Regions from separate parts of the Microbacterium sp. AC035 genome, predicted to be linked through region 2. Evidence: predicted binding sites of a transcription regulator. Region 2 holds the regulator's gene; each other region holds the start of a gene.
What was found. The regulator LexA, encoded in region 2, represses DNA repair genes until DNA is damaged. The targets are predictions, from matches to a motif close to TCGAACANNTGTTCGA.

Region 1: recA (recombinase RecA) is a predicted target of LexA. The motif match lies at 6,729-6,744, and genes of this name have one in related genera.
Region 3: ACZ0AA_RS11895 (HNH endonuclease signature motif containing protein) is a predicted target of LexA. The motif match lies at 3,191-3,206, and genes of this name have one in related genera.

What each region holds. Positions count from the first base shown of each region.
Region 1 covers NZ_OZ409858.1:629,674-639,485, reverse strand. Annotated here, with positions in the region: gene ACZ0AA_RS02975 (HAD family hydrolase) at 1-90, opposite strand, end outside; gene dapF (diaminopimelate epimerase) at 90-962, opposite strand; gene ACZ0AA_RS02965 (GNAT family acetyltransferase) at 985-1,461, opposite strand; gene ACZ0AA_RS02960 (dihydrofolate reductase family protein) at 1,454-1,981, opposite strand; gene miaA (tRNA (adenosine(37)-N6)-dimethylallyltransferase MiaA) at 2,040-2,978, opposite strand; gene miaB (tRNA (N6-isopentenyl adenosine(37)-C2)-methylthiotransferase MiaB) at 2,993-4,540, opposite strand; gene ACZ0AA_RS02945 (regulatory protein RecX) at 4,610-5,449, opposite strand; gene recA (recombinase RecA) at 5,489-6,532, opposite strand; gene ACZ0AA_RS02935 (DUF3046 domain-containing protein) at 6,800-7,024, opposite strand; gene ACZ0AA_RS02930 (helix-turn-helix domain-containing protein) at 7,049-7,357, opposite strand; gene ACZ0AA_RS02925 (CinA family protein) at 7,499-7,981, opposite strand; gene pgsA (CDP-diacylglycerol--glycerol-3-phosphate 3-phosphatidyltransferase) at 7,978-8,553, opposite strand; gene ACZ0AA_RS02915 (FtsK/SpoIIIE family DNA translocase) at 8,553-9,812, opposite strand, start outside.
Region 2 covers NZ_OZ409858.1:1,419,603-1,429,414, forward strand. Annotated here, with positions in the region: gene priA (bifunctional 1-(5-phosphoribosyl)-5-((5-phosphoribosylamino)methylideneamino)imidazole-4-carboxamide isomerase/phosphoribosylanthranilate isomerase PriA) at 1-80, opposite strand, end outside; gene ACZ0AA_RS06890 (MinD/ParA family ATP-binding protein) at 709-1,776, shown strand; gene hisH (imidazole glycerol phosphate synthase subunit HisH) at 1,860-2,501, opposite strand; gene hisB (imidazoleglycerol-phosphate dehydratase HisB) at 2,498-3,115, opposite strand; gene ACZ0AA_RS06905 (histidinol-phosphate transaminase) at 3,112-4,206, opposite strand; gene ACZ0AA_RS06910 (LysM peptidoglycan-binding domain-containing protein) at 4,298-4,660, opposite strand; gene lexA (transcriptional repressor LexA) at 4,942-5,628, shown strand; gene ACZ0AA_RS06920 (alpha/beta hydrolase family protein) at 5,736-7,595, shown strand; gene smpB (SsrA-binding protein SmpB) at 7,596-8,072, opposite strand; gene ftsX (permease-like cell division protein FtsX) at 8,158-9,072, opposite strand; gene ftsE (cell division ATP-binding protein FtsE) at 9,069-9,812, opposite strand, start outside.
Region 3 covers NZ_OZ409858.1:2,465,539-2,475,350, forward strand. Annotated here, with positions in the region: gene ACZ0AA_RS11880 (enoyl-CoA hydratase/isomerase family protein) at 1-309, opposite strand, end outside; gene ACZ0AA_RS11885 (ATP-binding cassette domain-containing protein) at 431-2,539, shown strand; gene ACZ0AA_RS11890 (hypothetical protein) at 2,622-3,071, opposite strand; gene ACZ0AA_RS11895 (HNH endonuclease signature motif containing protein) at 3,217-4,533, shown strand; gene ACZ0AA_RS11900 (glutamate-1-semialdehyde 2,1-aminomutase) at 4,774-6,096, opposite strand; gene hemB (porphobilinogen synthase) at 6,203-7,180, opposite strand; gene ACZ0AA_RS11910 (uroporphyrinogen-III synthase) at 7,177-7,968, opposite strand; gene hemC (hydroxymethylbilane synthase) at 7,965-8,981, opposite strand; gene hemQ (hydrogen peroxide-dependent heme synthase) at 8,989-9,666, opposite strand; gene ACZ0AA_RS11925 (hypothetical protein) at 9,734-9,812, opposite strand, start outside.

The sequences.
Region 1 (9,812 bases), 790 kb from region 2:
GCGGTCCACCTCGATCGACACCTTCTCGCTGTCGACGAGGACACCGTCGCAGTCGAAGACGACCAGGTCGGGCCGGTCGGTCGCCTGCATCAGATCAGGTCGACCTCGCCGCTGAAGACGAGCTGGGCCGGTCCGGCGAGGGCGACGTGCTCACCGTCTTCGGCGGGGAACATGCGCACGCCGAGCGTGCCGCCCGGCACGTCCACGCGCCAATTGTCCGGCGCCTTCTCACCTGCCCAATAGCGCACAGCCAGAGCAGTGGCAGCGACACCCGTGCCACAGCTGAGGGTCTCCCCCACCCCGCGCTCTGAGACGCGCATGGAGACGTGTCCGATCCCGTCCCTCACGAGCGGCTCCCCCGGGACGACGAACTCCACGTTCGCACCTGCGGGCGGTGTCGGATCGAGGATGGGAGCGCGGTGGAGCTCGAGGGACGCCAGCTCTGCGTCGGAGGCGAGTGCGACCACGACATGCGGATTTCCGACGTCGATACCGAGGCCGGGCCTCGTGACGGGCAGCCCGTCGGCGGTGACGAGCGGGTCGCCGCCGGAGAGCTTCCACAGGCCGAGGTCCACCTGGTAACCCGTATCGCTGCGTGTGACGTCACGCACGCCGGCACGTGTCCCGATCGGGAGTGTGGAGCCGGGCTCGATCGTGGCGAGGCCGGAGCGCACGAGGTAGTGCGCGAAGACCCTGATGCCGTTGCCGCACATCTCGGCGAGGGAACCGTCTGCATTGCGGTAGTCCATGAACCACTCGGCAGCCGGCTCTTCCGCGAGTGCCGCCTTCCCGTCGGCGATCGCCGCAGAGCGAACGACGCGAAGGATGCCGTCGGCGCCGATGCCTCGGTGCCGATCGCAGAGTACGGAGACCTGCTCGGCGCTCAACTCGAGAACGCCGTCGGGGTCGGCGATGATGACGAAGTCGTTGCCGGTCCCGTGCCCTTTGGTGAATGCGACCATCCACCCAGTCTAGAGATCTCGGCTAGGCGTCGACGATCAGACGCCTTCCCGTGTTCGACACGGAGAAGCGCTCGTACCCGAGGTCATCGTAGAAGCCCAGCGCACCCTCGTTGCCTTCTCTGACCATGAGCTGCACCTTCGGACATCCCATATCGAGAAGCAGCCGTTCGGCCTCTCGGACGAGCGAGCGCGCGATCCCTTGACGGCGGTGCGACTTTGCGGTCGCCAGGTAGTAGAGCCATCCTCTGTGCCCGTCGTAACCAGCCATCACCGTGCCGATGATCCGCGGTGAGGTCGGCCTCGCCTCGCCGTCCTCGACGACCAGGAACAGCTCGGGCTGCACGGTGAGCTTGCGCTCGATGTCGAGCCGGGGGTCGTTCCATGGCCGTGTGAGTCCCGCCTCGCTCCACAGAGCGACCACAGACTCAGTGTCGGACGGATCGAAGGCCCTCACCGCCCAGTTCTCCGTCGAGGGCACGGGAGTCGACGACTCAGCCACGACGCACGCGGTAGCGGCCGCACATGAAGTTACGGTTGCGGGCGACCTCGAGAAGCTCGAGATCCAGAGCCCTCGGCAGCAACGGCGCCCCTGAACCGAGTGTCACAGGCGCGTATTGCACCCACACCTCATCGAGAAGACCGGCGTCGGCGAACTGCCCGGCCAGATCACCACCGCCGACGACCCAGAGATCCTTTCCGCCTGCGGCGGCGACCATCTCGGAGTGAACCGCGGTCACATCGCCCTCGGCGATGCGAATGTTCGCGTCGGCCGGAAGCTCGAGTGGTCGGTGGGCGAAGACCCAGGTGGGCTGCTCATACCCCCACCGGCCCTCCTCATGGTTCATGACCCATTCGAAGGTCGATGCTCCCATCGCCAACGCGCCGATCGTCTTCTCGAAGGATGCGTAGGACATGGGGCCGTCTTCGTCGATGTCCTGCTTCAGCAGCCAGTCGAGGGAGTGCTGGTCGGTCGCGATGAAGCCGTCGATGCTGCTCGCGGTGTAGAAGTGCGTTGCCATCTTCCAACCTTCTCATCGGGCACCGACATCAGCCACCGAGACCGGTGCGTCGGGCGCCTCAGGGCGCGACGAGCGACGCGACGTCTACGGGCGGTTCGTACCACGCGAGTCCGGGATACCGCTTGAACCAGGAGACCTGGCGGCGGGCGTAGCGTCGAGTGAGCGCCTGCGTCTCGGCGATGGCCTCGACCTGGGTGAGGCGGCCATCGATCTGCGCAAGAGCCTGGGTGTAGCCGATAGCACGCTGCGCCGTCACGCCGTCTTCGAGCCCGTGCCCTCGGAGCTCTCGCGCTTCATCGACCAGTCCCGCTTCCCACATGCGTTCGACCCGGGCGTCCAGCCGCTCGACCAGCGCTGCACGTTCGACGTGCAGACCGATCAGACGCGTGCCGGACTGCCAGAGTGCAGGCTGTTCGGGCAGAGCGGCGCCGTGCGTGGCACTGCCCTGTTCGATCACCTCGAGAGCGCGGATCACTCGTCTGCCGTTCTTGGGATCGACGCGGGACGCCGTCGCGGGGTCGAGCGCACGCAGCCGCTCGAGCATTCCGTGCACGCCCTCACTGTCGAGCTCGCGCTCCAGCCGCTCACGGATCACCGGATCGCGGGGCGGGAAGGCGAAGTCGAACACCACGCTGGAGACGTACAGACCCGACCCGCCGACGAGGATGGCATCGGCGCCACGCTGTTGGATGTCGGTGATCACGGAACGCGCCAGCGGCTGGTACCAGGCGACGGCGGCTTCTTCGTGCACCTCCCGGACGTCGAACAGGTGGTGCGGGATACCGCGGCGGTCAGCCGGCGCGAGTTTCGCTGTGCCGATGTCCATTCCGCGGTACAGCTGCATGGCATCGGCGTTCACGATCTCGGCGGCGTTGCCTCGACTGCGCAGCGTCTCAGCGAGATCGAGGGCGAGATCGCTCTTGCCCGTGCCCGTCGCACCCACGACCGCCCAGAGCCGCGGAACCCTGTCCGCGCCCTTCGACGCCGGAGCGGTCATGCCTCGAGCAGCGGTCACCTGCCGACGCGGAGCGTCGGAAGGCCGAGTGACACGGCGCGGGTGCCGTCGCCGGAGCTCGGTGCAGGCACGGCACACGACTCCGCCTGTCCGCGGTCCCAGGCGTCCCCACCGCGTGTGCGGCGGATCCGCAGCGCGGAGCCCGTCGGGTCGTCTGCGAGCAGGTGGAACGGGGCCGCATGGGTGATCGTCACCGAGACCACGTCGCCGGGTCGCGGGACAGCGGATCCGGGGGTGACTTCGAAGTGCACGAGGCGGTTGTCCTCGGCGCGTCCGGTGAGTCTGTGGGTCTCGGCGTCCTTCTTGCCTTCACCCGTCGAGACGAGCACCTCGACCACGCGTCCGACCTGCTTCTGGTTCTCCTCGAGGCAGATGCGCTCTTGAAGCGCCATCAGCCGGTTGTAGCGTGCCTGCACGACCGCCTTCGGAACCTGGTCTTCCATGGTCGCAGCGGGTGTGCCCTCGCGGATCGAGTACTGGAACGTGAAGGCACTCGAGAACCGTGCCTGTTCGACAACCCGCATCGTGTCTTCGAAGTCCTCCTCGGTTTCACCGGGGAATCCGACGATTATGTCGGTGGTGATCGCAGCGTGCGGAATACGATCACGGACGCGATCCAGGATTCCGAGGAACTTCTCGCTGCGGTACGAACGGCGCATGGCCTTGAGGATGCGGTCGCTGCCCGATTGGAGCGGCATGTGAAGCTGCGGCATCACGTTGGGAGTCTCCGCCATCGCGTCGATCACGTCGTCGGTGAATGCGGCGGGGTGGGGACTCGTGAAGCGGATGCGCTCGAGCCCGTCGATCTCACCCGCAGCGCGAAGCAGCTTGCCGAAAGCCTGCCGATCGCCGAACTCCACCCCGTAGGAGTTGACGTTCTGTCCGAGCAGGGTGACCTCGATGGCGCCGTCGTCGACGAGCAGGCGGATCTCATTCAGGATGTCGCCCGGGCGGCGGTCCTTCTCCTTGCCACGAAGGCTCGGAACGATGCAGAAGGTGCAGGTGTTGTTGCATCCGACCGAGATCGAGACCCAACCGCTGTGCGCAGAATCCCGTTTGGTCGGAAGCGTCGACGGGAACACCTCGAGCGACTCGAGGATCTCGAGCTCCGCGTCTCCGTTGTGGCGCGCGCGCTCGAGAAGTCCGGGAAGCGAACCCATGTTGTGCGTGCCGAAGACGACGTCGACCCAGGGCGCCTTATCGAGCACCGCCTGCTTGTCCATCTGCGCCAGGCAGCCGCCGACGGCGATCTGCATCCCGTCCTTGCGTCGCTTGACCGACGCGAGCTGGCCCAGTGTGCCGTAGAGCTTGCCTGCGGCATTGTCGCGCACCGCGCACGTGTTGATGATGACCACGTCGGCCTCGGCGCCATCAGTCGCGCGGACATATCCGGCGCTCTCGAGCGAACCCGAGAGTCGTTCCGAATCGTGGACGTTCATCTGGCAGCCGAAAGTGCGGACCTCGTACGAGCGCTGGCGCCCGTCGAGGTCGATTGCTGCTGACGACGACGCGATGATCGTCGGCTCACTGCGAGGGATAGTCATGATCTCCCCATTCTACGAGCCGATCCCAGACGTCGCCGCTGTGGCGAGAGCTTGAGGCCCTCGCCGTCGTCAGTCCGAGTCGACGAATCGCACGCCCGATGACGACGACCCGAAAGAGGCCTCGGCAAGAGCAGATTTCGCGGCCGTCATCGCGATGGCGCCGTTGTAGCCACGGCGAGACAACTGACCGACGAGGCGCCGCAACGCAGTGTCGCCGTCCAGCCGAGACATCGCTCGCGCCTTCGATCGCGCGTATTCGAGCGCGCGCTCGGCGTCATCGTCGGGAACGTCGTCGAGCGCCGCATCGATCACCTCGCGAGGGATGCCGCGTTGCGACAGTGCCCTCGACAGCGCTACCCGTCCCTGCCCCTTGCGCTCGATTCCGGACGTCACGAGTTGTCCCGCGAGAAGGGCGTCGTCGAGGTAGCCGCGCCGACAGAAATCGTCGATCACGTCGTCGATCACCGCCGAATCGAGCCGTTCGGCGTTCTGTCCATAGCCCCTCAGAACCATCCGCGCCTCTGACAGGGAGAGCGATCGAGTCCGCAGCTTGCGGACGAGAAGCTCCTCAGCCTCGGCGCGCAGCTGCGCGGGGTCGACTCCCACGACGTCGTCTGATCCCGTGTCCTGGGCCTGCAATGCACGCAACCTCGGGGCAGACCGAGCTGCTGCGCCGCGGGCGGGATGACGCTCACTGGGGCCACGCGAATCGATGGGTGCGACCGGGTTCGAATCACGGTTCGATCCGTCGTCGTCTGTCGACTTCCACAGCCCGGCGTCGGCGGACGAACGAGTCGTCACGCCCTCGCCCTCCGGATCCCGGCGGGCCTGCTTCGCCCGCGTGTCATCACGACCGAAGAGAGGGATGATGGGGGCGAGCTGCTCGGGCCCGCCCCCGCCATCACTCACGGTTCGCTCCGGCTGCTTCACAACCGCGAACCATCATGGTCATGCCGGACGGCGCTCGGCGAGCTCGTCGGCAGGCGCCTCGGTGGCTCCCCCGATGCCGAGCTTCTGCTTGATCTGCGTCTCGATCGCAAGCGCGACGTCGGGATTCTTGAGCAGGAACGATCGAGCGTTCTCCTTGCCCTGACCGAGCTGGTCACCGTCGTAGGTGTACCACGAGCCGGACTTCTTCACGATGCCGTGCTCCACACCGAAGTCGATCAAGCTGCCCTCGCGCGAGATGCCGATGCCATACAGGATGTCGAACTCCGCCTGCTTGAAAGGCGGAGCCATCTTGTTCTTCACCACCTTGACTCTGGTGCGGTTTCCGACTGCGTCGGTGCCGTCCTTCAGCGTCTCGATGCGGCGGATGTCCATGCGGACCGACGCATAGAACTTCAGCGCCTTTCCACCTGCGGTCGTCTCGGGTGATCCGAAGAAGACGCCGATCTTCTCGCGCAGCTGGTTGATGAAGATCATCGTGGTGTTCGTCTGGTTGAGCCCACCGGTGAGCTTTCGCAGCGCCTGCGACATCAGTCGGGCCTGCAGACCCACGTGCGAGTCACCCATCTCGCCCTCGATCTCGGCCCGGGGCACGAGAGCCGCGACGGAGTCGATGACGATCAGGTCGATGGCGCCGGATCGGACGAGCATGTCTGCGATCTCGAGAGCCTGCTCACCCGTATCGGGCTGCGAGACGAGAAGGGCGTCGATGTCGACACCGAGCTTCGCGGCGTAGTCGGGGTCGAGCGCATGCTCGGCGTCGATGAAGGCCGCGATCCCACCAGCGCGCTGTGCATTCGCGATCGCGTGCAGCGTGAGCGTCGTCTTACCCGAGGATTCGGGGCCGTAGATCTCGACGATTCGTCCACGCGGGAGCCCACCGACGCCGAGGGCGACGTCGAGAGCGATGGAACCGGTCGGAATGACGGCGACGGGTGCGCGCTCGTCGCTGCCCAGTCTCATGACCGAGCCTTTTCCGAACTGACGGTCGATCTGGGCGAGGGCTGTCTCGAGGGACTTCTCGCGGTCAGCGGGTGATGGCATGACGTGCTCCTTATGCTCGCGTGGTGCCGCCTGTAGGCTGTCGCGGTCCTCCCGGCTGGGCGGAACTCTCCGACAAGGCGTATGGCTCTTCGGCTTGCTTTTCACCGTACGAGGCACCTCGGACATTGCGTCGTCAGCTCCGCGAAACAGGGAGAACACCGTCTCTGAACCACTTGTGCAGAAGACTACGCCCGTTTCGAACACATATTCGACGACACGCCGCTACGGCGTGTCGTTAGTCGAACGCGTGTCGAACGCGTCAGGGCGTCATCGCTTGCGCGGTTCGAGGCGCCCGGCCCCGTGCCGCCGCTCCTGAGGCACATCGGTCTCGGCGCACAGCGCCAGCCAGATGTCACGCGGAGGTACGCCGGCATCCAATGCCTGGTCGGCAGTACGGCCGGACAGCTGAGTCAGGATGAGGTCGCTGATGAGAGACGACCCTCGACCACCGAATTCCGCGTCGACTGCGCGGAGGAACTCACTGCGACGCATCAGAGGATGAAGAGGATCCGAAGCTCAGTGGAGCGAGAGCTCTGGCTCTACGGAAGCCACGAGGTCATCCGGAACGACATCAGGGAAGACCTGGATGCCCTCGAGCACGGAGATGCGGTCTCCCACCTCTCGCATGATGATCGAGATGGGAACATCCAGAGCATCGGCCACCGAGGCGAGAATCTCGCTCGACGCCTCCTTCTGGCCCCGCTCGACCTCGCTGAGATAGCCGAGTGCCACAGATGCCTTGCTCGCAACCTGCCGGAGCGTACGCCCCTTCTGCAGGCGGAAGTCCCTCAGCACATCGCCGATTTCTTGTCGTACAAGAATCATCGGAACCTCCTCCCAGATCGCCTTCTCGAGGTCTCCCTCAAGGAGACCGCCAGTCTAGTCCTACCGACCTTCACAAAATCTACCTTCGCACGCTGTGCTTTCGGTGTGAGCACATAGGGGATAACGGAACGTCCGCATCAGCTATTCCCGGAGGATCCGCGCGAGCATCGCCACGGCCGCGTCGACCGCTTGAGCCCGGACCTGCGCGCGATCGCCGTCGAACCTGAATGACTCGCTCACAGAGGAATCCGGCGTCACGACGGCGATGTGCACTGTTCCGACGGGCTGACCGTCCGGTGACTCCGGTCCAGCGATCCCCGTTGTCGAGACGCCGACGTCGGCGGGAGTTCCCGAGACCTCCAGGGCGCGGCGCACCCCCGCTGCCATCTGCAGCGCGACGCCGGGATGCACCGGTCCATGCGCGTCGAGCAGTCCGTCGTCGACGCCCAGCAGTGTGTGCTTCACCGGGGTGGCATAGGCGACGATCGCTCCCCGCAACACCGCCGATGCACCTGGCACCGAGACGAACTCTGCAGCGAGAGCGCCGCCCGTCAGCGACTCCGCGATACCGAGGGTCCAGCCACGATCTACCAGCGCGGCGAGCACCTCCGACGCAGACGTCACGACGGCTTCCGTGACCCTCGCACCTGAGCCACGATGTAGTCGATGCCGCTCGCCACCGTGAGGATCAGCGCCAGGATCATCAGGATGGCGGTCCCGACCACCCACAGCTGGGCCCCGATCACCACGTGCAGCGGGAGCAGCGCCCAGGAGAGCGCCACGGCCTGGACCGCAGTCTTGACCTTGCCCATCCACGCGGCAGCCACGACGTGCTCCTTCGCGACCATGAGGCGGTGGATCGTGATGCCCCACTCGCGGATCAGGATCACGATCACGACCCACCAGTTGAGCTCACCGAGCACGGCCAGGCCGATGAAGCCCGCCCCGGTGAGCAGCTTGTCGGCGATCGGGTCCCACAGCTTGCCGAAGTCCGAGACGATGTTGTGGCGACGTGCGAGGTAGCCGTCGACCCAGTCGGTGGAGATGCCCACGACGAAGAGGATCGCCGCAACCCATCGGATGACGATGTCGTCGAGCCCGTACGTTCCGCCCATCAGGAGCAGGACGAAGAAGATCACCGCGAGCGGGATGCGCGCGATGGTTATCGCGTTGGGAAGCTGCCGTGGAATACTCATCAGTCTCTTCCTGTCAGTCCCCAGGCGTCTTCGTCGCCGTCGTCTTCAGCCTCGACCACCGGCAGCCCCTGGAACTGGGCCTCGATCGGGTCGTGCGGCGCTCCGGCCGCGGTCGCGGCGGCGGGAGCGGCGGGCTTCGGCGGAGCATCGTCACCTCGCAGCTTCGCCATGACCTGGGGCAGTTGCTCGGCCGTCGCCAGCACGTCACGTGCCTTGGACCCTTCGGACGGGCCGACGATCTCTCGCGACTCGAGGAGGTCCATCAGGCGACCTGCCTTGGCGAAGCCGACACGCAACTTTCGCTGCAGCATCGACGTCGAGCCGAACTGCGAAGACACGATGAGTTCGGCTGCCGCGAGAAGGAGTTCGAGGTCGTCCCCGATGTCCTCGTCGACCTCCTTCTTCTTCGTCGGCTCCAGCGCTTCCTGCACATCCGCGCGGTAGTCGGGACGGGCCTGACGCGTGACGTGCTTGACGACCGCGTCGATCTCCTTCTCATCGACCCACGCACCCTGCAGACGGAACGGCTTGGATGATCCCATCGGCGAGAACAGGGCGTCACCTTGGCCGATCAGCTTGTCAGCACCGGGGCTGTCGAGGATCACGCGGCTGTCCGTGACGCTCGTCACGGCGAAAGCGAGGCGCGACGGCACGTTGGCCTTGATCAGACCGGTGACGACGTCGACGCTCGGTCGCTGCGTCGCGAGCACCAGGTGGATGCCGGACGCGCGCGCCAGCTGGGTGATGCGGACGATCGAGTCCTCGACATCTCGCGGCGCGACCATCATCAGGTCTGCGAGCTCATCGACCACCACGAGGAGATACGGGTAGGGCTTGAGGACACGTTCACTGCCGACCGGGAGCTCGACCTCTCCGGCGCGCACCGCCCGATTGAAGTCGTCGATGTGGCGGAATCCGAACGACGCGAGGTCGTCGTACCGCATGTCCATCTCCTTCACGACCCACTGGAGAGCCTCGGCGGCCTTCTTCGGGTTCGTGATGATCGGTGTGATCAGGTGCGGCACTCCCGCATAGCTGGTCAGCTCGACGCGCTTCGGGTCGATCAGGACCATCCGCACGTCGGTGGGCCGAGCGCGCATGAGAAGGCTCGTGATCATCGAGTTCACGAAGCTGGACTTACCCGACCCTGTGGAACCGGCGACCAGGAGGTGCGGCATCTTCGCGAGGTTCGCGATGACGATGTTGCCGCCGACGTCCTTTCCGACGCCGATCGTCATCGGATGAGTGCTCTTGTGCGC
Region 2 (9,812 bases):
GTGAGACGGACTGCCTTACCCCCGGCGACATCGACGGCGGGAAGCAGAGTGAGAGAAGGTGACTGCGCGAAGTCGTTCATGACATCCTCAGGTGAGATGGATAGCCGATTCACCGGCACGAGAATCGACACTAGCCCGCGCATCCGCCCGCTCCAAAACGATGACGGCTGAGAACATCGTGTGCCACGCGGTAGCCTCGATGACGCCCCTGTTCGGTCGGTGAGGAGATGTTGCATGGTGCGCGATGCGGAAGCGCGAGGAGGCAGACCCCTGCGGCGCGGGAATTCGCTGCCTCCCGAGACTCCGGATGAGAGCGCACAGCTGCCGGTCACGCCAGACGCGGTGCCCGTCGACGAACGGCCCCGGGCGGTGACCGGAGACGAACCATCGATCCCGCCCGTGCCGGGCACACGCGCAGCAGCAGCGGCCGCGTGGGCGGCAGCCTCCGCCGCGACTCCGCCGACCGGCGCTCCACGACCGGCCAGCCCCTCGGCTCCTGTCTCCCGCCCGCCCACAGCACCGGCAGCACCGGCCGCACCGGCCGCACCCTCGACTCCCCGCCCTTCTTCCGCCGCGTGGTCGGAGCCGCCGGCCACCGTCGTTCCGGGCGCCGGCGCCCCTGACGCCACTGCCGCGCCACATCCTGCGCCGAGAACCGCGAACCCGGCTCCGGCCCCGCTCCCGAGCATCCCGCCTGCGACGGCGCCCGTGAGCACCGCACCGCAGAACCAGGCCCCCGGTGTGCCGCCCACCCCGCCGCTGCCACTGTCGACCACCGTGGCTCCGTCGGCTCCGAACGCCGCAGCCGCCGAGTCGGCGTCCTCGGCATCATCGCGTCGCCAGCAGCGTGAGCAAGGCGTGGGACGCCGTTCCTTCCTGCAGGAAGAGCGCCGCGAAGAGCCCGCGCGTCAGGGCGGACGAGGGTTGCTCAATCGCGTCGGATTCTCCCTCGGACCGAACGCCCGCGAGCGAGCCGTCCGCGACGACGAGCACGCGGTGAGCCGTCACTGGCCGGGGCCCCGCACGGTCGCGGTCGTCAACGGCAAAGGCGGGGCAGGCAAGACGCCGGCCACCGTGCTGCTGTCAGCGGTCTTCGCTCAATACGGCGGAGCCGGGGTGCTGGCCTGGGACAACAACCAGACGCGCGGCACGCTCGGCTGGCGCACCGAGACCGGCTCTCATGACCGCACGCTGCTCGAGCTCCTCCCCCAGACGCAGCGTCTGCTGGGAGCTCAGGGACAGTCCGCGGATCTCGCGCACTTCGTGCACCACCAGCCGCAGGAGAAGTACGACGTCCTGCGGTCGAAGCCGATCCGACTCGCGCACGAGAATCGACTCCGTCCCACTGATGTCGACTCCATCCACGCCATCGCGGCCAAGTTCTACCGTCTGATCATCATCGACTCCGGCAACGACGAATCCGACCCCATGTGGTTGCGGATGATCGACCTCGCCGACCAGATCGTCGTCGCGACGACGACGCGGGATGACCACGCCGAGGCCGGTGCTCTGCTGCTGGAGGCGCTCGAGGACCGCGATGAGCGATCGGCGCGGCTTGCCCGAGAGTCAGTGGTCGTCGTCAGCCAGGCGGATCCGAAGGCATCCCCCGCAGAGGTCACGGATGTCATCGCGGGCTACCAGCCCCTCGCGCGCGAAGTCGTCGGCATCCCCTTCGACCGGGAGATGGTCGACGGCCACCTTCGTCTCCGGGCACTCGCGGCGCCGACGCAGCGATCCTGGCTCTCGGCCGCCGCCGCAGTCGCACGCGGTTTCTGAGCGGCGCACCACAGCTGATCACCGATCGCGGCGTCACCTGAGACGCGCTCGACCCATCGGAACGGAGTGTTCTGGTGCGCCCGTCAGGCTCGCAGGCTGTCGACCCAGTTGCGGAGCAGCTGGATTCCGGCCTCCCCCGACTTCTCGGGGTGGAACTGGGTCGCAGAGAGCGGCCCGTTTTCGACGGCGGCGAGAAACGGATCCCCGTACGTCGACCACGTGAGCACCGGCTGCGGGAACGGCGGAATGACGTCGAGCTCCCACGACTGCGCGGCGTACGAGTGGACGAAGTAGAAGCGCTCGTTCTCGATGCCCTTGAAGAGCACGGAATCAGCTCCGGGCTCGACCGTGTTCCATCCCATGTGCGGCAGCACAGGCGCGTTCAGCTCGGTGACAGCGCCGGGCCACTCGCCGAGGCCCTCGGAGTCGTGTCCTCGTTCGACACCATGAGTGAAGAGAACCTGCATCCCCACGCAGATGCCGAGCACGGGGCGCCCTCCTGCGAGGCGGCGGTCGATGATCTCGTCGCCACCGTGCGCGAAGAGCGCATCCCGGACAGCTTGGAATGCACCGACACCGGGCACCACGAGACCGTCCGCCTCGAGCGCCTCTTTGCGATCGCGCGTCAGCACCGCGTCAGCACCCGCTGCGACGAGAGCCTTCACTGCGGAGTGGACGTTGCCGGATTCGTAGTCGAAGACGGCGACCCTGGGTGCCGAACTCACAGCGCGCCCTTCGTCGACGGGATGCCGTCGACCAGCGGATCGAGCGCCTTGGCCTGACGGAATGCCCGAGCGAACGCCTTGTACTCGGCTTCGGCGATGTGGTGGGGATCGCGGCCCCCGAGCACGCGCACGTGCACCGTCAGCCCTGCGTTGAAAGTGATCGCCTCGAAGGAGTGGCGCACCAGCGACCCGGTGAAGTGGCCGCCGATCAGGTGGTGCTCGAAGCCCGCCGGCTCCCCGGTGTGAACGAGGTACGGGCGGCCCGAGATGTCGACGACCGCCTGCGCGAGCGCCTCGTCGAGCGGCACGAGCGCGTCGCCGTAGCGGGAGATACCGGACTTGTCGCCCAGTGCTTCGAGGATCGCCTGGCCGAGCACGATCGAGACGTCTTCCACCGTGTGGTGCGCATCGATGTGGGTGTCGCCCGAAGCGCGGACGGTGAGGTCCGTCAGCGAGTGCTTCGCGAACGCCGTCAGCATGTGATCGAAGAACGGCACCGACGTGTCGATGCGGCTTGCACCGCTGCCGTCGAGGTTCAGTTCCAGCTCGACGGTGGACTCCGATGTGCTGCGCACACGCGTGGCGGTGCGCGGGGTCTGGGCGGGGGTGCTCATGAAGCCGATCCTATCGAGGCGAGAGCATCGAGGAACGCGGTGGTCTCGCCCTCGGTGCCCGCTGTGACGCGGAGGTGACCGGGGATCCCGACGTCGCGGATGAGGACTCCCCGCTCATAGAGCTGCTGCCAGACCTTCGCGGGCTCTGCGACCCCGCCGAACAGGACGAAGTTCGACCAGGATTCGTGCGGCGTGTAGCCGAGGGCTTCGAGCGTCGCAGAGAGGCGGTCGCGCTGCTCGACGATCTCCTCGACCATGCCCAGCATCACGCCGGAGTTCCGCAGTGCAGCCACCGCCGCCGCCTGAGTCAGAGCGCTGAGGTGATAGGGCAGACGCACGAGCCTCAGAGCGTCGATGAACGCAGGATCGGCCGCGAGATAGCCCACGCGCGCACCCGCGAACGCGAACGCCTTGCTCATGGTGCGCGACACCGCGAGACGAGGCCGCCCTTCGAGCAGAGTGAGAGCGGATGCCGCCTCGCGCGGTGCGAACTCCTGGTACGCCTCGTCTACGACCACGACCCCCGTCGATGCCTCGTACACCGCCTCGACCACGTCGAGGCCGAGAGGCGTGCCCGTCGGATTGTTCGGGGAGCACAGGAGGATGACATCGGGGTCGACGTCCCTGACCTGCGCCGCCGCCTCGTCGGGAGTGATCGTGTAGTCGGGCTGCCTGGTGCCCGCCACCCAGCGCGCTCCGGTCCCCTTCGCGATCAGGGGGTACATCGAGTACGTCGGGCTGAAGCTGAACGCGGTACGACCCGGCCCTCCGAAAGCCTGGAGGATGTGCTGCAGGACCTCGTTCGACCCGTTGCCCGCCCAGATCTGCTCGGCCTCGAGCCCGTGGCCGAGATACTCGGCAAAGCCCTCGCGCAGGGTGGTGAACTCGCGGTCGGGGTAACGGTTGACGTCGCGGAGGGCGACCGCGATGTCGTCGAGGATGTCGCTCGCTACGGCGTCCGGAACCGGATGCGTGTTCTCATTGACGTTCAGTGCGATGGGGAGAGGCGCTTGAGGCGCTCCGTACGGCGTGAGCCCCCGGAGGTCGTCGCGAAGCGGCAGGTCGTCGAGTGATGCAGTCACCCTTCCCATGGTAGGCCGCGTTCGCTCTGTGGACGCCCGTGGCGACCGAGTATGAAGCCGACCTCACCCGCGTCGCTCGACCGACCGGCGGCCGCGTGCCTCACTCCGAGTACTGCGCCGGAATCGCGAGCTCCTGACCGATCTGCAGCTCTCCGCCGCGCAGCAGATTGAGACGCGTGATGTCACCGATCACTTCGCGCGGGTCGGCCTCGGGTGCGATGCCCTCTGCGATCGACCAGAGTGTGTCGCCGGGCATCACGGTCACGGTCGCGAACGACGCCGTGGCGACCTGCTCGCCCGACGCCATGGCGCTGCCACCGCTGAGTGCGGCGAATGCGATTCCCGCGGCGAGGGGAACTGCGGCGACGGCGAGCACGACGCGTCGACCACGCGCCGTCAGCCGGAGCCGCGTCGCCGGACGAACCGGAAGGACTGCTGCACTGCTGAAGGTGATGGTGCTCATGTCGTGCTCCTCTGCATCTACCGCGTGGGCGGTGAAGTTGGCGTAGCGTTCGCATCCGCGCCTCGGCCGGGAGCCGTGGATGCGAAGCTACGTTCCGAAGTTATCTTCGAATTCGAACATCTGTCAAGCGTTCTTCGAAACAGATGTGCGGGAATCGACCGACACGCTCGAACAGATCTTCCACTTCGGCGCGATTCTCGGATACGGTTTCGATGAGAACACCCCACCACGGGCCTCCGACATTCGAACTGAGACGCCGGATCGCACACCTGAGGAGCACCATGAGCGACAACTCCGCCACCGAGTCCGAGGCTCCGCGCACTCGCCGCCGGAAGAGCCTCAGCCCCAAGCAGATGGCGATCCTCGAAGTGATCCAGACGTCGATCAGCCGGCATGGGTACCCGCCGAGCATGCGCGAGATCGGCGACGCCGTCGGGCTCAAGTCGTTGTCCAGCGTGACCCATCAGCTGGGTCAGCTCGAGCTCAGCGGCTATCTGCGGCGCGATCCCGGCAAGACCCGCGCGATGGAGGTCCTGATCGACCTTCCCGGAACGAGCGGTGAGAACCCCGCTGACGTGGCGACGCCCGTCGGAGACGCCGCGCTCGTTCCTCTCGTCGGCCGCATCGCCGCCGGCGTCCCGATCACGGCCGACCAGCAGGTCGAGGAGATCTTCCCGCTCCCCCGTCAGCTCGTCGGCAAGGGCGACCTCTTCATGCTCAAGGTGTCGGGCGAGTCGATGATCGACGCCGCGATCTGCGACGGCGACTGGGTCGTCGTCCGTTCGCAGAGCAGCGCTGAGAACGGCGAGATCGTGGCCGCCATGCTCGACGGCGAGGCCACCGTCAAGGTGCTCCGCCGACGCGACGGCCACACCTGGCTGCTCCCCCGGAACTCAGCGTTCGAGCCGATCCTCGGCGACGAATCCGTCATCCTCGGCAAGATCGTCGCGGTGCTCAGGGCCGTCTGAACCCCGTCACCCGGGTCCCGCGAATCGGCCGCACCCGGAAACTCCGGCAATGCCGCCTCGGTCCGCCATGGATGACGCTGCGCGCCGGTGCACCATAGGCTCGAAGCATGTCGTCGCCGTTCGGTACCTGGCCCTCTCCGTTCACTCCCGACCGGATCGCCGCATCCTCTCCGAGGATCGACGGCGCTGCGTTCGTCGGCGATGAGATCTGGTGGGGCGAGTCGGTGCCTTCCGAGGGCGGGCGCCTGACCGTGCGCAGCTCGAGCGGCGCCGAGATCCTTCCCGCACCCTGGAGCGCCCGTTCGCGGGTGCACGAGTACGGGGGCGGAGCGTGGACGGCGGATGCCGACGGCACGCTGTACTTCGTCGACGCCAAGGACCAGCGTGTGCACCGAATGCCACGCGGGGGCGCCCCGGAGCCCCTCACTCCCGCGGGACCGGCACATGGCGGCCTGCGCCTGCAGAACGGTCGGCTGTTCGCCGTCCGGGAGGACCTCTCCGTCGATCCTCACCAGCGCGGAATCGTCGAGATCCCGACCGATGGATCGGCGTCGGACGATCCGGCGCTGCTGCAGCTGCTGGTGCAGGGAGAGTCTTTCTACGCACATCCGGCGCTGTCTCCGGATGGGACTCGCGCCTCGTGGGTCGAGTGGGGCGGTGAAACGATGCCGTGGCAGCACGCCTCGCTGGTGCTCTCCGACGGTCTCGGACGCACGGAACTGGCCACGCGCGCTGCGCTCCAGCCGGAGTGGACGGATGACGGCGAGATCCTGTACGCGGATGACCCCTCTGGTCGGTGGGCGCTGCACCGTCAGCGCGTGGACGGTCTGCACGCGCTCGGTCGCGCAGAGCAGATCCATCACACCGACGCCGACACGGGATACGGACTCTGGGTGCTCGGCAATCGCTGGTACCGGCCTCTCGCAGACGGCCGCATCGTGGCGGTGCGCACGAACGGACGCGACGAGGTGGTCGTCATCGAACGGGACGGCAGCGCCCGCCGCATCCTCGTCCCCGCCGACGGCCATGTCAGCATCGACGATGTCGCGGACTCCCGTGTTCTGCTTTCTGGCAACAGCTCGACGACGACGCCCGGGGTCTGGTGCGTCGACGTAGAATCCGGCGATGTCGAGGTGGTCACGGGAGGGGCTGCGGCGGATCCTGCATGGATGCCCGCAGCATCCGAGTTCCTGGTCGATGGCGCGCACGGCCGCGTCCACGCCTTCGTCTACCCGCCGACGAATCCATCGGAGTCAGCGCCGGAAGGCGAGCTCCCGCCGTACATCGTGCTGGTGCACGGCGGCCCCACCGCCCACGTGACGGGCGCGGCATCAGCAGCCATCGCGTTCTGGACGAGCCGCGGCGTCGGCGTGCTCGACGTCAACTACGGCGGATCCACCGGCTACGGACGCTCGTACCGAGAGCGCCTCGACGGCGGGTGGGGTGTGGTCGACGTCGACGACGTGATCGCCGCCGCGCGGGGCCTCGCCGGCGCAGGACTCGCGGACCCCGATCGCATCGCGATCCGCGGTGGCTCGGCCGGAGGCTGGACGGTGCTCTCGTCGCTGGTGCGGGGCGGGACGTTCGCCGCAGGCATCAGCAGGTACGGCGTGGCCGACCTGCGGATGCTGAGCGAGCACTCGCACGACTTCGAGGCCCACTACGTCGAGGGACTGGTGGGGCCGCTGCCAGAAGCCGAGGCTGTGTATGTCGATCGTTCGCCCCTGACCCACGCCGATCGGATCGACGTGCCGGTGCTGCTGATGCAGGGAGCGGAGGATCGTGTCGTGCCTCCGTCGCAGTCCGAGGCGATCCGCGATGCGCTGGCGCGCCGAGGCGTCGAACACGAGTACGTCCTCTACCCGGGTGAAGGCCACGGCTTCCGCGCGAGCGAGACCATCGGCGACGCCCTCGAGCGGGAGCTGGCGTTTCTCGGACGCGTGTTCGGCTTCACGCCCGCGCGCTGATCACTCGCCGACGCGGTTGCGCAGGCGCATGGCGCGGTCGGCCTCGCGGGTGTCCTGACGCTCCCGCAGCGTCTGACGCTTGTCGTATTCCTTCTTGCCCTTGGCGAGCGCGATCTCGACCTTGGCGCGACCGTCGGAGAAGTACAGCTTGAGTGGAATCAGCGTGTATCCGCCCGCGGACACGGCATGCTGCAGCTTCGCGATCTCCTCGCGGTGCAGCAGCAGCTTGCGGACGCGCTTGGCGGAGTGGTTGGTCCAATGCCCCTGCGAGTACTCCGGAATGTGCACGGAATCGAGGAAGACCTCGTTGCCCTTGACGAATGCATACCCGTCGCTGAGGTTCGCGCGCCCCTGGCGCAACGACTTGACCTCGGTGCCGGTGAGCACCATCCCCGCCTCGTACGACTTCTCGATGTTGTAGTCGTGACGTGCGCGACGATTGGTCGCGATGACCTTCTCCCCGCGTTCCCTGGGCATGATTCTCTCCTGATCCGTGTCGTGCGGTGATTTCAGAGCCCGATCCGGGCGCACGACAGCCTGTCAGTCTATACCGGCGAACCCGTCAGGTGCGAAGCCAGCGCCGGATCGCGAAGCCCGCGGAGAGTGCGGCCAGCACGACGCCGATGCCGATCAGCACCGGGACGACGACGATCGCATCCTGCATCGACACCCAGGTCGTGATGAACGGGACACGTCCTCGGAGGTATCCGTCGACGCCGAAATGCACACCGGCGACGACCGCCGCGCTCGCGAGAGCGGAGCCGAGGAAAGCCGCGAACACGCCCTCCAGCACGAACGGCGTCTGGATGAAGCGGTTGGATGCGCCCACCAGACGCATGATCCCGATCTCCTTGCGCCTGGCGTAGGCGGAGAGCCTGATGGTCGTGCCGATCAGCAGGATCGCAGCGATCAGCATCAGCGTGGCGATGCCCACGGCGATGTACGTCGCGACCGTCAAGGCCGAGAAGAGCGGTTCGAGGTACTGCAACTGGTCCTGCACCTGCTCGACGCCCGCGACGCCGTTGAACGCCTCGGAGATCACCTGCGACTGGCCGGGGTCCTTCATGGTGACGAAGAAGACCTCGAACGCCTGTTCAGGGGTGATCACGCTCGCCTGGTCTTCGCCGAGCTGCTCGACGAGCTTGGCGTAGGTGTCTTCCTTGGAGTCGAAGCTGACCTCGCTGATCAGAGGAGCGAGCGCCTCGCCCTCGAGCTGGGCTCGGACCGCGTCCACCTGCTCTTCCGAGGCTCCCCCATCGACGCAGGTGTCCTGTTCGGAGATGTCGGAGCACATGTACACCGCGACCTGGGCCCGCTCGGTCCAGTAGCCGCGCATGGTGCCGATCTGCGCCTGCATCAGGATCGCGGCGCCGACGAACGTCAGAGACACGAAGGTGACGAGCACGACGGAGATGACCATCGAGATGTTTCGCCGAAGACCCCCGAGGGCCTCTGTGAGGATGAGTCCGATTCTCATGATGTCGGCCCCACTTCCTCGTTGCCCTCGTCGGAGAGGCCGAGGCGGTCGGCCACGCCGAGCTCGGCGACGTCGACCTGCGGCATCACGATGGGATGCGTCCGAGGCGCGGCCGGCGGCTGGACGACGATGGGCTGCTCTTCGGCGACGGGCGGCTCGATCGGCGCTGCCTGGGCCTCCGGGGTCTCGGATGCGGTCGGCACGGCGTCAGCGGATGCTCCCGCGGCCTTGCGCTGCGCACTGAGCTCCTCCGCGAGCGCCGCACGGACGACGGAGAGGTCGGCCGTCTGGCGCTGTACCTCCTGCACGGCGGTCAGGGCGGCGGCAGCTGCGGCACCCCGAACCTCCTCAGGGACGAGGCGCGGGATGTTCGATGTATCGCCGTATCCGCCGTGCACCTCGTCTCGCACCATCTCGCCATCGCGGAGCTCGATCACTCGCCGCTGCATCTGGTCGACGAAGCCTGCCTCATGAGTCGCCATGAGCACGGTCGTACCGCCCGCGTTGATCCGCGCGAGAAGCTGCATGATGTCGACCGACGTCGCCGGATCGAGGTTTCCGGTCGGCTCGTCGGCGAGCAGGACCTGGGGGCGGTTGACGAGCGCTCGAGCGATCGCGACGCGCTGTTGCTCTCCACCGGAGAGCTCGTGCGGCATCCGCTTCTGCTTGCCGTCGAGCCCGACCAGGGCGAGCGCCTCGGGGACGGCCTGCTGGATGAAACCGCGCGACGAGCCCGTCAC
Region 3 (9,812 bases), 1.0 Mb from region 2:
CTCGGCGATCATCGCGTTCAGCGCGTACTCCGCGCCGAAGAACTCCGCCGTCTCGTCGGCTCGACCAGCGACGATCTGCTCGTGCAGTGCCCGCACGTCTCCACCGGCGCACATCCCGCGCTCGCCCTCGCCGTCGATCACCACGATCTGCACATCTGTGTCGTCGCGCCACCGCTCTAGCGCCTGGGTGAGCAGCTGGATCATGTCGACATCGAGCGCATTTATCGCTTCCGGCCGGTTCAGGGTCAGTCGGCCGAGGGCTCCTTCGGTGCGGACGAGGACCCGGGGAGCGGCGCTGGATTCGGTCACGGGTGCCAGGCTACCCCGTGGACGGACTCTTGCATCCGGACGTGTTTGTAGGGTAAATGCACGATCCTGCGGCTTTTCCGGCAGGATAGACAGAACTGCCCACTGCAACGAGAGGTCGCAGATGCCCGACGGACAGGTGCTCGAGTTCACGCACGTCACGAAGCGCTTCAACGACGTGACGGCGGTGTCCGATTTCTCCGCGCGGGTCGAGCCCGGTGTCGTGACCGCTTTCCTCGGCCCGAACGGGGCCGGCAAGACCACCACCCTGCGCATCCTCCTCGGGCAGGTGCGCGCCACGAGCGGCACCGCCACGATCGGGGGGATCGCGCATCCGGAGCTCCGCCACCCGCTGCGCACGATCGGCTCCGTCTTGGAGGAGACCGCGTACCGCCCTCGCCGCTCGGCCTCGCGCCAGCTGACGATCGCGGCCAAGGCCAACGGCATCCCGCTCGCGCGCGTCGACGAGGTCCTCTCGCTGGTCGGTCTCGAGCACGAGGCCGACGGGCGCATCGGCGGCTTCTCGCTCGGAATGCGTCAACGCCTGAGCGTGGCGCACGCGCTGCTGGGCGACCCCGGCGCTCTGGTCTTCGACGAACCGGCGAACGGCCTCGACCCGGAGGGCATCCGCTGGATCCGCCTCCTCCTGCGCCGTCTCGCCGACGAGGGCCGCACGGTTCTCGTCTCGTCGCATGTGCTGAGCGAGATCGAGCAGGTCGCAGACCACGTGCTCGTGCTCTCGAAGGGCCAGCTCGTGCTCTCGAGCGGCATCGAGAAGCTCGCAGATCCCTCTGCGGGATCGGTCGTGGTCGACGCGGTGGACCGCGCCGCCCTCAGATCTGCACTGTCGGCTGCGGGGCTCGAGGTCGAGGTGCTCCGCTCCGGCCTGACCGTTCGCGGCAGCAACGCGGGAGCGGTCGGTGCCATCGCGGCGTCAGCCGGCATCGCCCTCGCAACCCTGGTGCAGCGCGGCCCCACTCTCGAGGACGTCTTCATCGAGCTCGTCCGCGGCGGCAGACTCGCGCCGCAGGCCATCACCGCGGCGCCCGTCGCGGATTCGGCAGCGCCGGTCGCGGATACGGCAGTGCCGGTCGCGGATTCGGCAGCGCCGGTCGCAGTAATCGCAGCCGCAGCCGATGCGCCGGATGTCGATTCCGTCGGACCCGACTCCGGCCCTGCCGATTCCGATGTCCCCGATTCTGATGTCCCCGATTCCGATGTCCCCGATTCCGACGCAGACGCATCAGGCGCCGCCGAGTCCGGAGTCTCAGAGTCCGACGCCGACGCGTCCGAAGCCGCGCGCGCCGAGGCTGACGCGGCGGATGCCGAGGCCGACGACGCGGCGGATGCTGCGGATGCCGCTCGCGATGTCGAGTACGCCGCGGCAGAGCTCGGCTACGCAGCGGATGCCTCGGATGCGAACGACGCAGAGGATGCGGCCGACGTCGCCTCGGAGGCAGCCCATGCGGGCGGCGAGGATGCCCCCGGTGACCACGATCCCGCCGGCGGATCGACCGATCCAGAAGCTCCCACGGATGCTGAGCCGGAGACCGGGCGGCCTTCGTTCGACGACATCCTGTTCGGCACCACCCCTGCCGACGGGGCCGACGCTCACGTCGCCGAGCACACCGATGCACAGGTCGCCCCAGACACCGGCGCGCACGTAGGCGATGACACCGACGCCCACGTAGGCGATGACACCGACGCGCCCGCAGGCGATGACACCGACGCGCCCGCGGATGAGGACGGCGACGACGAGCACTCCGGAGTCGAGTTCTTCGCCGAAGTGAACGAAACCGAAGCGTCGGACGACACCCCGTCGAGCGACGACGACCCTCGTTCGGCGGCCGTCACCTCGATGCTCGCCGCCGCGGCGCGCGCCTACTACGAGGACGAGCCCAAGGACTATCCGCTCGGAGACGCCGACGCTTCATCAGAGGCAGAGGCCGATGCCGACGCAGAGGCCGATGCCGACGCAGATGCCGATGCCGAGGCCGATGCCGACGCCGACGCTGCTTCGGAAGTGAACGGCGGTCACGAGGAGCAGCACGACGGCGGACACCACGACGGCGAGCATCATGAGCAGCACGACGGCGAGCACCACGAGCGGCACGATGGTGAGCACCACGAGCAGCGCGACGGCGAACACCATGATGCCGAGAACCACGAGCAGCGCGAGCACAACGAAGGCCAGCAGCACGAGCACGGCGAGGGCGAGCACGACCGGTCCTGAGGCCGCGCCTGCCCCTGCGGGCCCGATGCGAACGCCCTCCGCGCCGTAAGGCTGCGGAGGGCGTCGCTCGTTCTCGAGTCGCTCAGGCGGGCCGTGGACGGATCACCGGACGGCGACTGCCCTTCGACACCGGCGTGGGCGACGTCGCCACGATCTCCTCGACGTCGGCCGGCTCGTCCGACACGTCGAGTCGGAGCGCCTGCGTCAATGCGAGGCCGTGCCTCGTCGTGAGGATCAGTCGTCGGTACTGCGCGTCACCGGACAGGTCGATGACCACGCTGGGACGCCGGCGGCGGATGAGGACGAAGTCGACGCTGCCCGCAGCCTTCCACGTTCCTGCGGCGAGCACACCGGGGATGTGCGTTCCCGGGTTCGGCACACCGCGCAACCAGGTCCACGCGTCGTCGATCAGCTGAACCTTGGTGATGGTGTCGCGCACGAGCCGCACGTTGTCACGGTGGAAGCTCGCCGCACGCTCGATCGGCGAGAGCACGATCTCGAGTTGCGTCTGGTCCAGCAGCAACGTCACCATGCGTCCAGTCTGCCAGCGGCACCCTTCCAGATGTCTGTGTCTTGCTCACAGGAAGGCAACGATCCGTTGTCGGTTCCCACGATTCCACCCCTCTTCCATTCCGATGTTCTACTCGACCTTCGAACAAATCTACTAGACTCAGAGCATGACATCCGCCAGCGACAACGGTCTCGAGCAGCGCAGGGAGCTGCTCGATTCGTGGGTCGAGAAGCGGCGACAGATCGCCAGCCTCGAGGCCGAGGCTTCCGATCTTCTCGCCGAGCGGATGCGGCTGTGCGGGTCGGACTCCGATGAGAACCCGTTCCACCGCGAAGCGATCCACAGATCGATGATCGCGGAGTACTCCGCGGCGGGGCGCCTGACCCAGGGCAGCGTCGAGTACGCCTTCACCGACGCCGGCTTCCTCGGCTCCAGCCATCCGCGCGTGCGCGAGGCATTCCGGCGCGGCACCATCACCGGTGCGCACGTCCGAGAGATCGTGCGAGCCGCCGGAGTCGTGCGCGAGGCGGTGAACAACGGCCGAGCGGATGCCGACGTGCTGCCTCTGTACGACACCGTCGCCGTCATCGTCGCCGAGCGCGAGACCGCTGCGCGCACACGCGTGCATCTGCGCGAGCTGGCAGCGGTGCTGTCGGGCTCGACGACCACCGAGCGCCATGCGCGAGCGAAGTCCGAGCGCACCGTCACCGTTCGCCCCGCAGGAGACGGACTCTCCGTTCTCACGGTCGTGCTCCCCGAGCATCTCGCCACGGCGATCCTCGATCGCCTCACCCAGCTCGCGCACGCCGTCATCAAGGCTCGGCAAGACCGCGAGCCGCTGCTCGAGCCGATCGATGACGGCGAGCATCCGATCTACCCGGAGGACATCCCGCACGACGATCCGTCACGAGACGACTACGCGATCTTCGGCGAAGCGACGTTCACAACCGACCCCACAGGCCCCGCCGTGGAGCAGATCCCGGCAGACACGCGCACGATCGATCAGGTGCGCGCCGACCTGCTGATCGACCTCCTGCTCGCCTCAGATCCGAGCGCCGCCAACGGCTCCGGACTCGACAACATCCAGGGGCGCATCCACGTCACAGTCGCCGCCACCACGCTGGCGGGCTGCGATGAGCGCCCCGCACAGCTCGACGGACACGGCCCTCTCCACCCTGACGTCGCTCGGGACCTCGCGGGCCGCAACGGCGGTTGGTCACGCTTGTTCCTCGATCCGACCGGCCTGGTCGTCGAGACCGACACTTACAGGCCCACCGAGCCGATGCGACGGTTCCTACGGGCCCGAGACCAGCACTGCCGATTCCCCGGATGCAGAATGCCGGTCCATCGCTGTCAGATCGACCACACGTTCGATCATGCGAAGGGAGGGCGGACCGAGATTCGCAACCTCGCCCACCTGTGCGCGCGCCACCACTCCCTCAAACATCCCGATGTCGCCGACGACCACAGATGGACGGCGTAGCAGCTCCCCGACGGCACGATCGAATGGTTCAGCCCACTCGGCCGGACCTACACGGACGCACCACGACGGCGAGTGATGTTCGTCTGAGCGAGGCGCCCCCGCTGAGCTAAGCGTTCGGCTGAGCGAGGCGTTCGTCTGAGCTAAGCGTTCGTCGAGCTAAACGCGTTCGTCTGAGCTGAACTCATACGGTGAGCGATGCTCGGCAGAGAGCCCGTCGGGTGTCGACGGCCGGATGGGGGCTCAGACGCCTGCCTGCGCCGCAGCGCGGGCAGCGATGGGCAGAGCCGCCTCGATGCGCTGCAGCTCTTCCTCGCCATGCGCCGCGGTCAGGAACCAGGCCTCGAACACGCTCGGCGGCAGCGCGACTCCCTGCTCGCGCATCGCGTGGAAGAACGGTGCGTACCGGAACGATTCCTGCGCCTGCGCCTCGGCATATGTCCGGGGCGCCGACGCTCGGAATGACGCGCTGAACAGGCTTCCTGCGTAGGCCACGGCATGCGTGACGCCGGCATCCGTCAGAGCAGCATCCAGTGCACCCGCGACGCGAGCGGCGGCCGCATCGACTGTCGCATAGACCTCCGGGGTCGCGAGCTTCAAAGTCTTCAGGCCAGCAGCGACCGAGAGCGGGTTACCAGAGAGCGTGCCTGCCTGATAGACCGGGCCGAGGGGGGCCAAGAGGTCCATGACCTCAGCGCGGCCACCGAGGGCGGCCAGCGGCATACCTCCGCCGACGACCTTGCCGAAGGTGAAGATGTCGGGCAGATAGTCCTCGCCGGTCGCGGCCTGCAGCCCCCAGAAGCCTGCGGGGTGCACACGGAAACCCGTCAGCACCTCATCGAGGATCAGCAGAGCACCGTGAGCGTGTGCGGTCTCGGCCAGCAGTCGGTTGAACCCCGGCAGCGGTGGGACCACACCCATGTTCGCGGCCGCGGCCTCGACGATCACCGCGGCGATGCGCGGGCCGTGCTCGGCGAAGACGGCCTCGAGTGCGTCGGGGTCGTTGTAGTCGATCACGAGGGTCTGCGCGGCGATCGGCGCGGGGACCCCCGCAGAGCCGGGCAGAGCGAGGGTTGCGACTCCCGAACCGGCCGCGGCGAGGAGACCGTCGGAGTGCCCGTGGTAGTGGCCGGCGAACTTGATCAGCAGGTCACGACCGGTGGCACCGCGGGCAAGGCGGATGGCGGTCATCGTGGCTTCGGTGCCGGTCGACACGAGCCGCACACGTTCGACGGGCCGGATCTCGCCGAACCGCACGCGGTCTGCGATCAGCTGAGCGAGCTCCACCTCGCCCTCCGTCGGGGCACCGAACGAGAGTCCTCGAGTCGCGGCCTCCTGCACGGCGGCCACCACCTCGGGCTGCGCATGACCGAGCAGCGCGGGGCCCCAGGACGCGACCAGGTCGACGTACTCGGCGCCCGCGGCATCCGTGACCCTCGCGCCTGTGGCTGAGGCGAGGAAGCGCGGCGTGCCGCCGACGGAACCGTACGCGCGCACCGGCGAGTTCACACCGCCCGGGATCACCGTGCGGGCAGCGGAGAACAGGTCGTCATTGCGGTCGGTCACAGCACACTCCTCAGCGATGCGCGGAACTCTCCCGCCATCACTCCCAGGCTAGTCCGCAGACCTGAAGGAGGGACTCAGACGAGCACCCCCGAACGAGGAAGCACGATCAGGACCGCAGCCAGCGCGCGGCCTCGGTCGCCCAGTAGGTCAGAACGACATCAGCGCCCGCACGCCGGATCGACAGCAGGGACTCGAGGATGGATGCGCGGCGGTCGATCCAGCCGTTCGCCGCGGCGGCCTCGATCATCGCGTACTCTCCCGACACCTGGTATGCCCACACCGGAATATGAACGGTGTCGCGCACCTCGCGCAGAACGTCGAGGAAGGCCATGGCGGGCTTGACCATGACGATGTCGGCCCCCTCCTCCTCATCGACGACAGCCTCGCGCACGCCCTCGCGGCGGTTGCCCGGGTCGAGCTGATAAGTGCGACGATCACCCTTCAGCTGCGAGTCGACGGCCTCTCGGAACGGCCCGTAGAACGCACTCGCGTACTTCGCTGCGTAGGCGAGCAGCAGGGTGTCCGTGAAGCCCTCGGAATCGAGCGCCTCGCGGATGACAGCGACCTGCCCGTCCATCATTCCCGACAGGCCGAGCAGCTGAGAGCCGGCGCGGGCCTGAGCCAGCGCCATCGACGCGTAGCGCTCGAGCGTCGCGTCATTGTCGACGGTGCCATCGGCCGCGAGCACGCCGCAGTGGCCGTGGTCGGTGAACTCGTCGAGGCACAGGTCGGTCTGCACGACGAGGGCATCGCCGACCTCGGCCGCGAGGGCCTCGGTGGCCACGTTCAGAATGCCCTTCGGGTCGTCTGCACCCGAGCCCTGAGCGTCTCTGACGGACGGAACTCCGAACAGCATCACGCCCCCGACACCGGCATCGGCCGCCTCGGTCGCGGCGGCCCGCAGAGAGTCGAGCGAATGCTGCGCGACTCCGGGCATCGATCCGATGGGGACGGACTCTGTGAGCCCCTCGCGCACGAACAGCGGGAGCACCAGCTGTCGCGGTTCGAGAGAGGTCTCCCGCACCAGGCCTCGAACGGCAGGCGACTGCCTCAGGCGCCGCAGCCGGACATCGGGAAAGCTCACGGCGCCAGCTCGTCCGCCGCGTGCGGGAGGGTGAAGCTCGACACCGCATCGATGAGCGCGTCGACCGTCTGACGATCGGCGACGACCGTGATCGGAAGACCCGCCCTGTCGGCATCCTTCGCGGTCCGCGGACCGATCGCAGCCAGCAGCGTCTCATCCGGGATCAGGGGGAACTGCTCGCGCACCTGCTCGGCGACCGATCCGCTCGTGATCAGGATCGCGTTGATGCGTCCGTTCTCTACGTCCCGCTTGATGCGGTCGGTGACCGGCACTCCGACTGTCCGGTAGGCGACGACGCTGTCGACGTCGTGACCGGCCTCCTGCAGAAGGACGCTGAGCACGGGCTTCGCGATCTCGCTGCGCAGCGCCAGGATGCGACGCGGCTCCGCCTCGAGGGCGATGAGCTGCTCGGCCATGCCCGCCGCCGAGTTGTCTTCGTCCGGCACCATCGCGACTTCGTACCCGACCGCCTGCAGCGCGGCGGCGGTCGTCTCGCCGACTGCTGCGATCTTCGTACGACGCGGCACCACCGCGCGGTGCGCGAACATCACGTCGACGGTCGTCGCGCTCGTCACTGTCAGCCAGTCGTACTCACCGGCAGCGAGCCGGGTGAGCGCCACGTCGAGCGCAGCCTGGTCGGTGGTGGCCGCGAAGTTGATCAGCGGCGCGACGACGGGCACCGCTCCGCGGGAACGCAGACTTGCGGCGACGCCGTCGCCCCACGGGCCTCCGCGGGGTACGAGGATGCGCCAGCCGTCCAGCGGTCGGTCCTGCTTCGAATTGGTCATGATGAGGAATGCTCTCGGGAGACGAGGTCGGCCGCCCCTTGCTCGAGCAGCCGATGGGCGACAGACAACCCGAACTCGCGTGCTGCGTGCATCGGGTCTGCACCACCGGCAGCATCCGCTCCATTGCCGCTGCCGTTCCGACGAATATACTCCCCGTTCAGAGTCTCCGTGACGTCGAGGCCGATCCGGCGCCCACCGTCGGTCGAGTAGACGACCGTCCTGACGCGGATCTCGTCGCCGTCCACGACCGCGTGAGCGGCCATCGGCGCCTGGCATCCGGAGTCGAGTCCTTCCAGGACTCCTCGTTCGACCGTGATGGCCAGACGGGTGTCCCGATCGTCGAGCTCCGCAAGGGCGGCGAGCAGCTCAGCCGGAGCGTCGGAGCGGGTCTCGACCGCGAGCGAACCCTGGCCCGGAGCGGTCGGCCACTCGGACAGCCCCAGCTCCTCGCGACGCAGCGGCGAGTCGCTTCCGAGGCGTGACAGGCCGGCGGCAGCGAGGATGACGGCATCCAGCTCGCCTGATGCGACCCGCTGCAGACGTGAGTCGACGTTGCCGCGGATGTCGACGACCTCCGCGTGAGGAGCCCTGCGGTGCACCTGGGCGATGCGGCGGGGAGACCCCGTTCCGACCTTGCTGCCCGAGCGCAGCTGGTGCAGCGGCGTGCCTCCGCGAGTGATCGCGACATCACGAGCGTCTTCGCGCACCGGGGTGGCCGCGATGAACAGACCCTCGGGGATCGCCGTGGGCAGGTCCTTCAGGGAATGCACGAGGAAATCGCACTCCCCGGCGAGCAGCGCCTCGCGCAGGCGGGTGGCGAAGATGCCCTGGCCGCCGATCTCCGACAGCGACGCTCGATTCGTGTCGCCTTCACTGGTGATCGGCACGAGCTCGACGCGACGCCCGGAGATCTTCTCGAGCGCGGTGGCGACATGACCGGACTGCGCCTGCGCCAGCGCGCTGCGGCGGGTGCCCAGACGGATCGGGACGGCTGTGTGACTCTGAGTGCTCATCGTCGGCCTACTGCAGCACGTCCGCGATCTCGTCGAAACGGAGGCGACGGCCCGTGTAGAACGGGATCTCCTCCTTCACGTACAGACGCGCGTCGGTGTAGCGCAGGTCACGCATGAGGTCGACCAGCTCGGTGACGTCGTCGGCTTCGAGCGGCAGGATCCACTCGTAGTCGCCCAGGGCGAACGCGGCGACGGTGTTGGCGATGACCCCCTTGAAGGCGGCACCCTTGCGACCGTGGTCGGCGAGCATCTTGCGACGCTCCTCCTCCGGCGCGAGATACCACTCGGGCGTGCGGACGAACGGGTACAGGCACAGCCAGTCCTTGGGCTCGACCCCCCGCAGGAATCCCGGCACGTGCGCGCGATTGAACTCGGCATCGCGGTGCACGCCCATGACGTTCCAGACGGGCAGCAGAGTGCGCAGCAGCTCGGTGCGGCGCAGGCGCCGCAGGGCCTTCTGCAGGTCTTCCGCCGTGTCGCCGTGCAGCCACACCAGCAGGTCGGCATCGGCCTTCAGACCGGAGACGTCGTAGAAGCCGCGGACCGTGACGCCGGAGTCCTCGATGTAGGAGACGATCGTCTCGAGCTCCGTGGAGTCGGACTCGGTGACCGCCACATCGGGGTTCCGTCGCCAGACGGCCCAGAGGGTGAAACCGGACGGGTTCTCTTCGCGTGCGTCGGACATGGATCCAGTCTGCCCCCTTTGTGAACCACTCGCGAACGCGAGTCAGGATGCGGGGATTCGCCTCCGGTCAGCGAGAGAGCGCACGGGCGATCGCCCAGACGGCTCCGCCCACGATGACGGCGATTCCCACCGCTCCGGCGATCGCC